Linked DNA regions of Saccharibacillus brassicae. The protein of the gene in region 1 binds, or shares a complex with, the protein of each later gene. Links are inferred from orthologs where the notes say so. Each region holds a gene or a part of one and is shown in the gene's direction. Other genes may lie near its edges.

What was found.
Region 2: the proteins of FFV09_RS02015 (region 1) and FFV09_RS19935 are in contact, whole or in part, in a crystal structure (PDB 6PRK), measured with the Bacillus subtilis proteins. The link is inferred for Saccharibacillus brassicae from one-to-one orthologs.

Annotation. Positions count from the first base shown.
Region 1 is NZ_CP041217.1:482,302-489,794, reverse strand. The notes cover bases 2,503-5,357. They hold FFV09_RS02015 (YlbF/YmcA family competence regulator), read left to right. Parts: upstream 2,503-3,638; coding sequence 3,639-4,076; downstream 4,077-5,357. Other genes in these bases: FFV09_RS02000 (LysR family transcriptional regulator), read left to right, coding at 5,214-5,357; FFV09_RS02005 (hypothetical protein), read left to right, coding at 4,677-5,114; FFV09_RS02010 (YlbG family protein), read left to right, coding at 4,118-4,402; FFV09_RS02020 (amidohydrolase), read left to right, coding at 2,503-3,482. Also shown: cax (calcium/proton exchanger), read right to left, coding at 1-76; FFV09_RS02030 (Asp23/Gls24 family envelope stress response protein), read left to right, coding at 280-666; putative lipid II flippase FtsW, read right to left, coding at 774-2,048; more of FFV09_RS02020, read left to right, coding at 2,313-2,502; more of FFV09_RS02000, read left to right, coding at 5,358-6,143; FFV09_RS01995 (PHP domain-containing protein), read left to right, coding at 6,140-7,018; FFV09_RS01990 (Rqc2 family fibronectin-binding protein), read right to left, coding at 7,244-7,493. UniProt on the Bacillus subtilis protein: Regulates sporulation prior to stage II. Positively controls the competence regulator ComK at a post-transcriptional level. May modulate the translation, stability or activity of ComS. May work together with YmcA to regulate community development.
Region 2 is NZ_CP041217.1:4,758,301-4,763,751, forward strand. What follows is about bases 205-2,915. They hold FFV09_RS19935 (YlbF/YmcA family competence regulator), read left to right. Parts: upstream 205-1,186; coding sequence 1,187-1,645; downstream 1,646-2,915. Other genes in these bases: FFV09_RS19930 (transglutaminase domain-containing protein), read right to left, coding at 205-849; FFV09_RS19940 (GNAT family N-acetyltransferase), read left to right, coding at 1,743-2,804; FFV09_RS19945 (NUDIX domain-containing protein), read left to right, coding at 2,884-2,915. Outside these bases: more of FFV09_RS19930, read right to left, coding at 1-204; more of FFV09_RS19945, read left to right, coding at 2,916-3,675; FFV09_RS19950 (cysteine hydrolase family protein), read left to right, coding at 3,707-4,246; FFV09_RS19955 (nicotinate phosphoribosyltransferase), read left to right, coding at 4,373-5,451. UniProt on the Bacillus subtilis protein: May work together with YlbF to regulate community development.

The DNA of each region.
Region 1 (7,493 bases):
TCCAATGCAGCAGATGTCCGGCCGCGCTGAGCAGGAACGTGACGATCAAGAGGATGGGGGACAGCATTTTTTTCATACGATCAGGCCTCCGTTGAGAAATTCGGCTTCATTCGTTCAGTTATGTAAAGATGAAGATAAGAAGTCCATTCTCAATATACGCCACTTCGGGCATCCTTGAAACGATTTACCGATCACGGAGCGAAAAAAAGACAAAATCGGCATTTGCGCTGCAAGGGGGTTAGCCCTTAAAATAGAGGTATGAAGTAAGGAGGGATGGTCATGTCCGAACAAGTTCAACTGGACAATGGGAATGTACGAATCGCAAACGAGGTCGTAGCCAAAATAGCGGGAATGGCCGCGCTCGAAACGCCGGGAATCGCTGCGATGTCCGGCGGATTGTCGGAAGGCTGGGCCAAGCGTCTGAGCGGGAAAAACGTGCAAAAAGGCGTCATCGTCGAAGTCGGCCAGCTGGAGACGGCGATCGACCTGCGCATTATCGTGCTGTACGAGACGCCGATTCACGAAGTCTGCCGCATGCTGCAGCAAAACGTGCGCGAAGCGGTGGAGAACATGACCGGCCTGAAAGTGATCGAAGTCAACGTCAAAGTCGAAGGCGTCGCCTTCAAAGACGACATTTCGATCGAAGAGCCGTCCCGCATTCGATAAAGCGAGCTGCGGCGCACGCGGCCGATCCGCCGCGCCGCACGCAAAAAGGTTCTCCCGGACATACCGGGAGAACCTTTTTTGTCGTGCGGCAACTTGGCCTTCGCGCATCAGCGGGAACGGTACAATGCTGGGCGGCGTTCCGATAAGCTGACCGTCTCGGTCGTCTGTCCTTTGACGGCCGGCGCGGCTTTTTTGGAATCGCGCGAGATGCTGAGCAGGATGCCCATGCTGAACAGCGTGATCAGCAGCGACGTGCCGCCGTGGCTGATAAACGGCAGCGTGACGCCGGTCAGCGGAATCGTGTTCGTGACGCCGCCGATATTGACGAATGCCTGGATACCGATCAGCCCGACGATGCCGACGCCGGTCAGCGTGCCGAAAATGTCCGGGCAGCGCAGCGAAATGAGCAGTCCTCTCCACAGGAAGTAGAGGTAGAGCAGCAGGAACGCGGCCGTGCCGATAAAGCCGAATTCTTCGCCGATAATGGCGAAAATGAAGTCGTTGTGCGGGTTGGACAGGTAGGACAATTTCTGCACGCTTTGTCCGTAGCCCGCGCCGGTCGCCCCGCCTTCGCCGATCGCGATCAGCGAGTTCAGCAGGTTCTGCGTCGACCCTTTCGGATCGGCGAACGGATCGAGGTAAGCTTCGATCCGGTCGGCTTTGTAGCTGGAGCTTGCGCTGGCTTCATCCGCGCTTTTGGGTGTCAGCAGCTCCCGTCCGCCGAGGAACAGCGCGAGTACCGTGACGAGGATCAGCGCCGATCCGAGCAGATGCTTGACGCTGGCCCCGCCGGCATAAATGACGAGCATGCAGGCGGAGACGAGCACGAGGCAGGAGCCCAGGTCCGGCTGCAGCATGACGAGTCCGGCGATGACCGCGACGATGACGATGACCGGCATGAAGCCGGAACGCAGGTCGCGGAAACGGTCGCCTTTTTTGGAGATGAGCGCCGCCAGATACAGAATCGTGCTGATCTTCGCCAGTTCGGTCGGCTGAAGCGTGAGCGGGCCAATCCTGATCCAACTGTGCGCCCCGTTGATCGCGGGCGTGAACAGCACGACGATCAGCAGCAGGAAGGTCAGTAGGAACAGCGGAACGAACAATCGCTTGAAATTTTTGTACGGGATATTCATGACGACCAGCATGACGACGATGCCGAGCAGCGCGTATTGAAACTGGGGCAGCGCAAAATAAAACGGATCGTTGTCGAATTTACTGCCCAGCAGCGTAAAGCTGGAACTGGCGCTGAAGACCATCAGCAGGCCGAAGCCGGTCAGGATCAGGGTCAGGATCAAAAGTTGAAAATCGGGCGGCGCTTTGGGCGATCTTGTCTGCGTCTTGGTGCCGGTACGGCCTGTCCCATTCTTTTTTACTGTGCTCATGTAAGTTCAATCCTTCGGCGGACGCTGCAAGAGCGCCGTTTATGTGTGCAAAGAGTCGGGCAAGGCGCAAGGCCGGCTGCGGTGTTCGAACAGGCGTCAAAACTTCATCTTTCATCATAGTCGCTTTGAAAGGGAGGTGCAAGACCTCTCATAACGATGGGCTTCGCTTTTGTTTTTTGCTACAATGACGAACAGGCGGGACAAGCAGGCGGTCCCCATTTATAAACGGGCGAGCTTGAGGCCACACGGAAAGGACCTGAAAAGATGAACGAAACGGTGGAACACGGATTCGCGGAGATGGTGGAATGGCGCAGGCACCTGCACCGCCATCCGGAATTGTCTTATAAGGAACAGGAAACGGCGGACTTCGTCGCCGGCAAGCTGGAGGCGTTCGGGGTCGAAGTCCGGCGCGATCTCGGCGGGCACGGACTGATCGGCACGGTGCGGGGCGCGCTGCCGGGGCGCACTGTGGCGCTGCGCGCGGACATGGACGCGCTGCCGATCGAAGAAGAAGGCGGCGCGGACTACGCGTCGACGCGCAGCGGCGTCATGCACGCCTGCGGCCATGACGGGCATACGGCGGCGCTGCTCGGCGTCGCGCGCTATTTCGCGCAGCGCCGCGCGGCGCTGCGCGGGGAAGTGCGGCTGCTGTTCCAGGCTTCCGAGGAAGTGTGCCCGGGCGGCGCCAGGCCGCTGATCGAGCACGGCGCGCTGGATGGCGTGGACGCGGTATACGGCGTGCATCTGTGGACGCCGCTTCCGGTCGGAACGGTCGCGTCGACCGGGGGACCGATGATGGCGTCAACAGACGAATTTTTTATCGACATTACGGGACGCGGCGGCCACGGCGGCATGCCGCACGAGACGGTGGACAGCATCGTCGCCGCTTCGGCGCTCGTCATGCAGCTGCAGACGGTCGTCAGCCGTTCGGTCGATCCGCTGCGGCCCGCGGTGCTCAGTATCGGAACGATCAACGGCGGCTTCGCGCAGAACGTCGTGGCGGAGAAGACGCGGATCACCGGCACGGTGCGCACGTTCGACGAAGCGACGAGAGCGCTGATTCGCCGGCGGATCGAAGACATGAGCCGGCAGGTGGCCGAGACGTACGGCGCTTCGGCGGAAGTGGATTATTTGGTCGGGTATCCGGCCCTTGTGAACCACGAGTCCGAAGCGGAGCGGTTTTTCCGGGTTGCACCCGCGGCGCTGCCCGGCTTTGCGGTCGAAAAGGCGGTTCCGCTCATGCCGGCCGAAGATTTCGCCTATTACGTACGCGAGCGTCCGGGCTGCTTCATGCTCGTCGGAGCGGGCAATACCGAAAAGGGATTCGTGTATCCGCATCATCACCCGAAATTCGATTTCGACGAATCGGCGATGAAAGCGTCGGCTGCCCTGCTGATCGCTATGGCCGAATCGGCGCTGGCCGACGAATCGTAAACAAACGGCGGATTCGGCGAGTTCGGGAGAGACTTTTTGTAACTCATCCTCTTCTGTTAAAGGCTTACATCCTGTACGGGGTTATGCTATGATATTCGTACCTGCCCTTCCCGGGTGGGAACGGGCAGAGTTTGCGTATAGAAGCGAGATGACCTAATGAGCGTATCGGAGATTGAGACAGTCGACATGGCCCGCGTGCTCATGAACGCATATGATTTGGGCGATATGATCAACGGTTCCGTCGAAGTTGCTGATTATTTATATTGGCGCGAACGGATGCAGGAGCATCCCGAAGTGCGGCGGCTCATCGTGGAGTTGAACGCCAGAAAAGAATTGTTCGAAGAAACGCAGCGGTTCGGGCATTTCCATCCGAACTACCACGCGGCAAAAGAAGAAGTCGAACAAGTGGAGCGGGCGATGGAAGAGATCGAAGCCGTAGCCCGGTTCCAGGCCGCCGAAAAAGCGCTGGACGATCTGCTCTTTGAAATGTCGGAGACGATCGCGTATTCCGTGTCTTCGAGCATCAAGGTGCCGGGCAACAACCCGCTGCCGAAATCCGGCTGCGGAAGCGGCGGCTCGTGCGGCTGCGGCTGAGAAGCGGTACCGTTTTATTTACAGAAAGAAGGTGCAGCATGATGGTTCCCGAACGAATCGGCTATATCGTATGGGTCAACGACCTCAAAGCGGCACGCAATTTGGAGAAGTACGGAACGCTCCATTACGTATCGCGCCGGATGCATTACGCCGTCGTCTACCTCAACGCCGACCGGGCGGAGGAGACGGCCAAACATATGCGGAGACTCTCTTATGTGCGCAAGATCGAAAGATCGCATCGCACAGACCTCAAGACGGATTACGGCAGCAAGATTCCGGAAGAGCTGGAGACGGACCTTCCCGATTCCGAAGCGTTGACGAGCTGAGTACGGGCTCCGCGCGCAGGCAAAAAGAAAAAGCGGCCCCAAGCGGGCCGCTTCTTCTATAGCTTGTATCCAAAGCTGGTCTCCGATTCATTGGCTTTTTTTGAATCGCTTGTATAAATTAGAGGCATGATGTAGTATACCGGGTATATATACATAGATATAAAGACCTACGGCCTATCCGGCCGACTCTTCGGCTGCCTGAACCCCGGTTAAGCCGAAGCTTGCCGGATAGGTCCAAAACAGACCAAGTCGAGTCTCTGGAGAGTGATAAACGGTGCGGGATAAGGCGACGGAACGATGGAGCACTTACGAACCTTTTTTCATCGCTCTCGGTGACAAAAAGGTGGCGGATATCGTCATTACGAATCATGCCAAAGGCCGCTACGGCGATCGCGTGGACAGCGGGCATGAAGATGCGGAAGAGATCGCGGCCTGGTTGTGGGAATGTCTCCAGACCGAGCGGATCGTTCCGTATTATCGCAAAGAAGAAGACGTCTACCTGATCGACGACGACATCGTCATGGTGGCGGAATTCGGCGAGCTGACCGGACCTTATCCGGTCGAAAGCGGACCGCTGCACAAGATGATCGTAGTGACTTTTCTGGGCCGAATGTCGGAAACTATCGAACTGCGCGATTTGAAATCGTACTATTCGTGGCTGCGGCATTCGCGAAGAATGACGTTGATGAAGAACAACCGCAAGAAACGGTAGCGCGCCCGGGTACAAAGCGGGGCGCTGCCGTCAACCGAATACGAAGAAAGCCTGGCATGGAAATTTATTTTCATGCTTTTTTTTGCGAGGAGGATTCCGATGGCGCTCAATTTCCACCAGCTTCATATTTTTCATACCGTCGCCGAAAAAGGCAGTTTTTCCGCGGCGGCCGTCGCGATGCACATGACGCAGCCGGCGGTGACGATGCAGGTCCAGACGCTGGAAGAATATTTCGGCACCAAGCTGCTTGACCGTTCCACCAAAAAGATCGCGCTGACCGAGTCCGGCCGCATGCTGCTGCCGTTCGCGCGGCGCAGCATCGAATTGATGCGCGAGACGGAGAGCGAGATGACGCGGTTCACGCACAAGCTCGAAGGCCGTCTGCAGCTCGGAGCCAGCAACACGATCGGCGAATACGTGCTGCCGCCCCTGCTGGTCCCGTTCGGCCGCCAGCACCCGGATATCACGATCTCGCTCAAAGTGATGAACACGACGCAAATTTTGGACGAAATCGCCCGGCATACGCTGAATTTCGGCCTGGTCGAAGCGCCGGTCGTCCATCCCGATATCATCAGCGAATCGGTCATGCACGACGAACTTCGGCTGATCATACCGGCCGGCCATCCGCTCGAAGGCCGCCAGACGGTCACACTGGAAGAAGCTTCGGCGTATCCGTTCGTGCTGCGCGAAGAAGGTTCGGGTACAAGGCAGGTGATGGAAGACGAATGGAGAGCCAAAGGCATGGACCCGCGCGCGCTGCAAACGGTCATGGAACTGGGCAGCACCGGAGCGGTCAAATCGGCGGTGGAAGCGGGACTCGGCCTGACGATGCTGTCGCCTTCGTCGGTCAAGCATGAATTGGCGCTCGGTCTGCTGCATGCGGTTCCGATCGAAAATGCCTCGTTCAAACGGCAGTTTTATTCGGTTCGGCTCAAATCGACGCTGCTGCCGCTGGCTGCGGTCGCTTTTTTGAATTTTTTGCGGGAAAGAACGCTTGGCGAGAGCGGAGAAGGGAGCGGGACGTTATGACGAATCCGGAAAAAGAAAACGGACGGTACGACCTGCATATGCACAGCACGTCGTCCGACGGGATGAATACGCCGTCGGAGCTTGTCGGACTTGCCGCCGGGCGCGGTCTGGCGGGGATCGCGCTGACGGATCACGACACCGTCGCGGGCGTTGGCGAAGCGGCGGAGGCGGCCGCGCGCGCCGGGCTCGACTTCGTGCCGGGCGTGGAGATCAGCACCCGCGCGGGCAGCCGGGACATCCATATGCTCGGCTATTTCTTCGATCCGGCGGACGCGCGGCTGCGGCAGCGCCTGGCCGGCCTGCGCGACGTGCGCGATGTACGCAACGACCGCATCCTGGAGCGGCTGCGCGAACTCGGCGTAGACATTACGCTGGCGGAAGTGAAAGACCGCGGCGGGCGCCCGCTGCAGCCGGGCGAGAGCGTGGGCCGTCCGCATATGGCGGACGTGCTCGTGCGCAAAGGCTATGCCGTCGACCTGCGCGACGCGTTCGACAAGTATTTGGCGGAAGGCGCGGCGGCGTATGTCTCGCCGCCGCGCGTCTCGCCGGTCGAAGCCGCGGCTTGGATCCGGGAAGCGGGCGGCGTGCCGGTGCTCGCGCATCCGGGCCTGTACGGCGACGACGCGCTCGTGCGGCAGGTGCTCGCCGAAGCGAAGCCTGCCGGAATCGAAGTCCGGCACCCGGACCACGATCCGGCAGCGGAAAAGCGTTACCGCCGCTTGGCCGCGGAATACGGGCTGCTGACGACGGCCGGGTCGGATTACCACGGGATTCGCCAGGGGAAAGTCTTCCACGGGGAACTCGGCGGGTATACGGTGGAAGAAACCCGGGTAGCGGCTCTGCGCGCCGCCGCTTCGGCTCCGAAATCCGGTTAACGGTTCGGGATTGGGGTCCGACGATTCGACCGGACCCGATTTGACCCAATCCGATTCGACCCAAACCGATTCGACGCGGCCCGGTTCAATCCGGCCAGATCCGACCTGCGGCAGCAGCGTCAAAAAGCCGGCTTTCCCATTCGCGGGAAAGCCGGCTTTTGGCGTATACAGGTTTATAAGAAACTTGTTCGATCGGGCATTCGCCGCCGCGAGCTGCGCCGGGATTCAGCCGTTCTTGACCGCGCTCGGCAGCGCCTTGATCAGGTCTTCGTCGGGCGTGACGAACAGCGTCTTCTGGTGATCGTAGATAACGAAGCCGGGCTTGGAGCCGCTCGGCTTGCGCACATGCCGGATCTGCGTCGTGTCGACCGGCACGCTGCTGGAATGTTTGGCCTGACTGAAGTAGGCGGCGAGCTGGGCCGCTTCGTTCAGCGTCGCTTCGCCGTATTCGGCGCTGCGGATCACGACGTGCGAA
Region 2 (5,451 bases), 4.3 Mb from region 1 along the record:
CTCGCCGCCTATGGAAGCCAGCAGATTGCGGGACTTGGCGCTCGTTTTCGCTTTTTCGGTCAGCTTCGCGCGATAATCGGTAGTGGCCGCCGGCACGTGTGTACGCGTCCACGTATGATCGCGGGCGAGCAGCTTGTCGGTGACCAGATAATACGTGTAGGAGATTTCGTCTTTGCGATCGGGCGTCGGGTCGTCCCAGGTCATGTCGAGGTTATACCAGCTGCCGTCGAGCTTGACCTTGTTCCATACATGGTTTTGTCCGCCGGCCTCGCCTTCCACGATGCGGGTCGGAATGCCGGCCAGCGTCAGCATCCGGTAGCCGAGCAGCGTATAGCCCTGGCAGACCGTCGTGCCTTTGGTCAAGCCTTCATAGGCCGAGTAGCGGGTCATCGAGTCGTCGTAGGCGAAGCGCTTGACGATATAGTCGTGAATGACTTTGACTTTGTCTTCCGCGGTCATGCCCGGCTTAATGATCGTTTTGAGCGTGGCTTTGGCCTGGGCCGTGACGTATTCGGTCTGCTGCTTGTTCTCCAGGTAGGATACCGTGAACCGGACCGAAGCACTGGAGCCGGTCACGCTGGCCCGCGTATCGATCCGATCGAGCGTATACCGGGTATACGGTTCGGCTTTGACGGAAGCGCCGTCGAGCAGGCTGTTCAGGCGGGAGTATTGGGCGCTGCCCATTTTGACGGTGAACGTCGTTTTTTTCTGTTCCAGCGCGGCCGAGATCGTGGCGATGACCGAAGAGTCGGACGCCGCGGCAGACACGGAGTAAGGGGCGGACGGAAGTACGGCGGCCGAGCCGACCAGCGCCGCGGCGAGCGTCAAAGCGATACGTTTCTTTTTCAACAATGTTCCTCCTAAAGTCTGAAACCGGGTTATGCTTGTCGATCAAGCAGGCTTTTCAGTCGTTTTTCAAGTATACTGCATAAAGGGGCCGAAGGTTGCAAAAAAGCAAAAAGCGAATTTCAAAGCTTGGCCTACGCGAAACGAATGGAATGACGCATGGCAGTATGATATAATTTTTTACCGTAACGATCAAAAGTTGGCAGCGACGCAAGTCAAGCGATCGAAGCCGAGCCGTACCCGTCGAGATCAAGCCCGGCATTCGCCGAATCCGGGGTCTATACGATAAATGGCGCGCATGCAGCAGAAGCCGCCGAAGCAGAGAAAGGGAGCGAACCGCATGACAATACAAAGCAGCGCAAGCCAGGGAAACGTCCCGCCGCGCACCGAAGCCGGAAATTCCGCCGCGTTGTGGAATCGGGAAGACATTTTGGGCAAAGCCCGGGAATTGGCCGGATTGGTCTCTTCCAGCGAAGAAGTGCGGGTGTTCCAGCAGGCCGAACGGCAAATTCAGGGGCATGAACGGATTCAAACCCTGATCCAGACGATTAAAAAGAAACAAAAGGAAGTTGTCGCGTTCGAAGCGATGAAAAATAAAACGATGGCGGCCATGATCGAAGCGGAGCTGCGCGAGCTGCAAGACGAACTCGACGGAATTCCGATCGTGGGCGATTACCAGCAGGGACAGGTCGAGATCAACGACCTGCTGCAGATGATCGTGTCGGCTATCCATGACACCGTATCCGAGAAGATTGCCGTGGAACGAGGGGCGGACAGCCCGCCTTCTTCCTGCGGTTGAACTGAACTTCGGGGCGTAAGCCAAGCAGGCGCGGGCGATCTTCTCCGCGTCTTTTGTTTTTGCACCAAAAAGCGACGATTGCAGAGGAGCGGACCCTATGGAACGTGATCGAATCAGCGGGAACGAAATCATTCAAGCCGAGCCGCAGCCGGGCGGGCTGCCGCGGGAACTGTTGGACAGCGGGGACCTTTTGACGTGGCGGATCGAAACGTATCTGCACGAAGCGCAGTGGTGGACGCTGAGTCTCGGCGGAGAGATCCGGTCGGCGGTTGGCTGCCTGCGGATCGGCGCCGAAGAAGCGGAGATCGCCAACGCGGCGGGCGCTGTCCGCAGCGAAGAGGAAGCGCGGCGATTCGTCCGCCTGCTGAACGCCGTATGCGGCGAACTGCGGCAAGGCGGCGTGCGCCGGGTAATGGCTTATGTCGGCAGCTGGCAGACCGACCGCTTGACGGCGTACCAGCAGGCGGGCTTTCGCGTCGCGGCGGTCGAGCCCGACTATTACGCCGGCTGCTGGGCCGACGGTGCTAGCACGAACGGCATCCGGCGCCTGGACCGGCTCATGCTGGAGAAGCTGCCGGAGAGCGAAGCCGGCTCGTCCGCGCGCGGGGGCGGCGTTATCCACGCCGCGCCGCCGATCGTGCGCCGGGTCGAGCTGCGGGACAGCCAGGGACTGCTCGCGATGAAGAAGCAGCTCGACCGCGAGACGACTTCCATGCTGTACGAACCGGGCGAGCGGCGCATGACCGACGGCGATCAGCTGGAGCAGATTCGCGGCCTGCTGCGCAGTTCCAACTCGCTGATGCTCGTCGCCGAAAGCGACGGCTGCATCGTCGGCTATCTGGAAGCGACCGGCGGCAAAGTCCGGCGGAACCAGCATACGATCTATATCGTGATCGGCATTCTGGAAGATCATACCGGGTACGGGCTCGGGCGGCAGCTGTTTGCGGAAATGCTGGAATGGACGAAGCGCCGCCGTATCCTTCGCGCCGAATTGACCGTTCAGGCGTCCAACCAACGCGCCTACCGGCTCTACCGTTCGATCGGGTTCAAGCTGGAAGGCATCATGCGCGGAGCGCTGATTGTCGAAGGCGAGCCGGTCGATCTGTATCAGATGGGATTGGACCTGCGCACGATTCAGCGGAGCAGGGTTGACAAATAATTCGAGTGTGTCATAATGATAATATCATATTCGAAACTTGTATGGACCGATTTTATCAAATGCTGCGATGGTGATGCTGATGAACGGACAGAACGAATCTAACAACCGTGAAGAACAAACGAATTACGATGCGAAGAAGTATCGGACACCCGACGGAGCGCCCGCCGATATCGTGATGTTCACGCTGACCAAGCGCGAACGCAAGACGGTGACGAAGACGCTTCCGCTGCGCGAACTGCGCGTCATGCTTATTCGCCGCCGGGCCTGGCCGTATGCGGGCAAATGGGCGCTGCCGGGCGGATTTTCCCGGGACGACGAATCGCTGTACGAAACGGCGATGCGCGAACTGAAGGAAGAGACCGGAGTCGTTGGCCGGCATTTGGAATATTTGAGCGTCTACAGCGATCCGGGCCGCGATCCGAGAGGCTGGATCATCTCACACGCATTTTTCGCGCTCGTGGAAGAAGAAGTGCTGGAGAAGCGTCAGGCGGCGGACGACGCCGAGGAAGTGGGCTTGTTCACGATCGAAGAAGCGCTAGACGAGCTGGATCTCGGGTTCGACCACCGGGCTATTATCGCGGATGCCTACCGGCGCATTCAGGAGAAAATGCTGCAGACGACGATCGCCCGCAAGTTTTTGCCGCAGGCGTTCACGCTCAGCGAATTGTACCAGGTGATCAAGGCTGTCGTGCCGGACTTCGAAGAACCGAATTTTATTCGCAAAATCACGTCCACGCGCAGCCGCAAAGGCATTCTGGAAGAAGTGCGCGACGAAAACGGGGCGCCGATCAGCTCGAACCAGTATTCGCAGCGTCCGGCCCAGCTGTATCGTTTCCTGGATAACGTGCCCCGGCTGTCGATCTATTCCTGATCGGCGGGGCCGACGACAAGGAGGAATTCCGATGAAAGCTCTGATCGTAATCGATTATACGAACGATTTCGTGGACGGCAGCCTGCCCGTGGGAGAACCGGGGATCGCGATCCAGCAACGCATCGCCGAACTGACCGGGCAGTTTGCCGCCGCCGGCGAGTATACGGTGATGGCGGTCGATCTGCACGAAGAGAACGATCCGTATCATCCCGAGAGCGCGCTGTTCCCGCCGCACAATATTCGCGGAACAGCCGGCCGGGAACTGTACGGAACGCTCAAGACCGTCTACGAGCGGTACGAATCGGCGATCTACTGGATGGACAAGACGAGATACAGCGCTTTTGCGGGAACGGACCTGGCTCTGCGGCTGCGGGCGCGAGGCATTACCGAAGTCCATCTGATCGGCGTGTGCACAGACATCTGCGTGCTGCATACCGCGGTCGACGCTTACAATCTCGGCTTCGACATCGTCGTCCACGCGGACGCCGTGGCAAGCTTCAACGCGGCGGGCCACGAATGGGCGTTGGGTCATTTTACAGGCAGCCTCGGCGCGAAAGTCATCTCGGCCTGAGTGCCGCCTGTTTCCCTGAAGCCGCTTCGCACTTTTACGCATGACTTGCATCCGCGCGCGCTTCCGGTCTTGATCGACCGTGCGCGGACAGCCTTTTTTTGATTCGGGATTGAAGGAGGAGACGGTATGGACACGACAGGCATGGCTTTACATACGGACAAATACCAGATCAACATGATGTACGCACACTGGATGAACGGGACGCACAAGCACAAAGCGGTGTTCGAAGCGTACTTCCGCACGCTGCCGTTCGGCAACGGCTATGCGGTATTCGCCGGGCTGGAACGGATCGTTCATTACGTATCGAACCTTCGTTTCCACGAAGACGATATCCGCTATCTGTCCGAACAGGAAGAGAATTACGATACGCGTTTCCTGGAAGAACTGCGCACATTCCGTTTTAACGGCAATATCCATTCGATGCGCGAAGGCGCGGTCGTTTTTCCAAACGAACCGCTCGTCCGCGTGGAAGGCAGCATCTTCGAAGCGCAGCTGGTTGAGACGGCGCTGCTGAACTTTATGAATTTCCAGACGCTGATCGCGACCAAAGCCGCACGGATCAAGCAGGCCGCGGACGGCGACACGCTGCTTGAATTCGGGACACGCCGGGCGCAGGAAGCGGATGCAGCCGTATGGGGCGCCAGAGCCGCTTACGTAGCCGGTTTCCACGCGACGTCGAACATGATGGCGGGCAAGCGCTTCGGCATCCCGACCAAAGGCACACACGCGCATTCCTGGGTGCAAAGTTTCACGAGCGAACAGGAAGCGTTCGACAAGTACGCCCAGGTGCTGCCGGACGGTTCGACGCTGCTCGTCGATACGTTCGATACGCTCCGCAGCGGCGTGCCGAATGCGATCCGTACCGCGAAGAAGCTCGAAGAACGCGGCAAGCGGCTGAATTCGATCCGGTTGGACAGCGGCGACTTGGCGTATCTCTCGATCGAAGCCCGCAAAATGCTGGACGAAGCGGGACTGGATTACGTCAAGATCGTCGCTTCGAACGACCTCGACGAACATACGATCACCGAGCTCAAGACGCAGGACGCGCGTATCGACGTTTGGGGCGTAGGCACGCAGCTGATCACGGCGCACGACCAGCCTTCGCTGGGCGGCGTCTACAAGCTGGTCGAACGCGAAGTGGACGGAATGATGCAGCCGACGATCAAAATCTCGGCCAATCCGGAAAAGGTGACGACGCCGGGCAA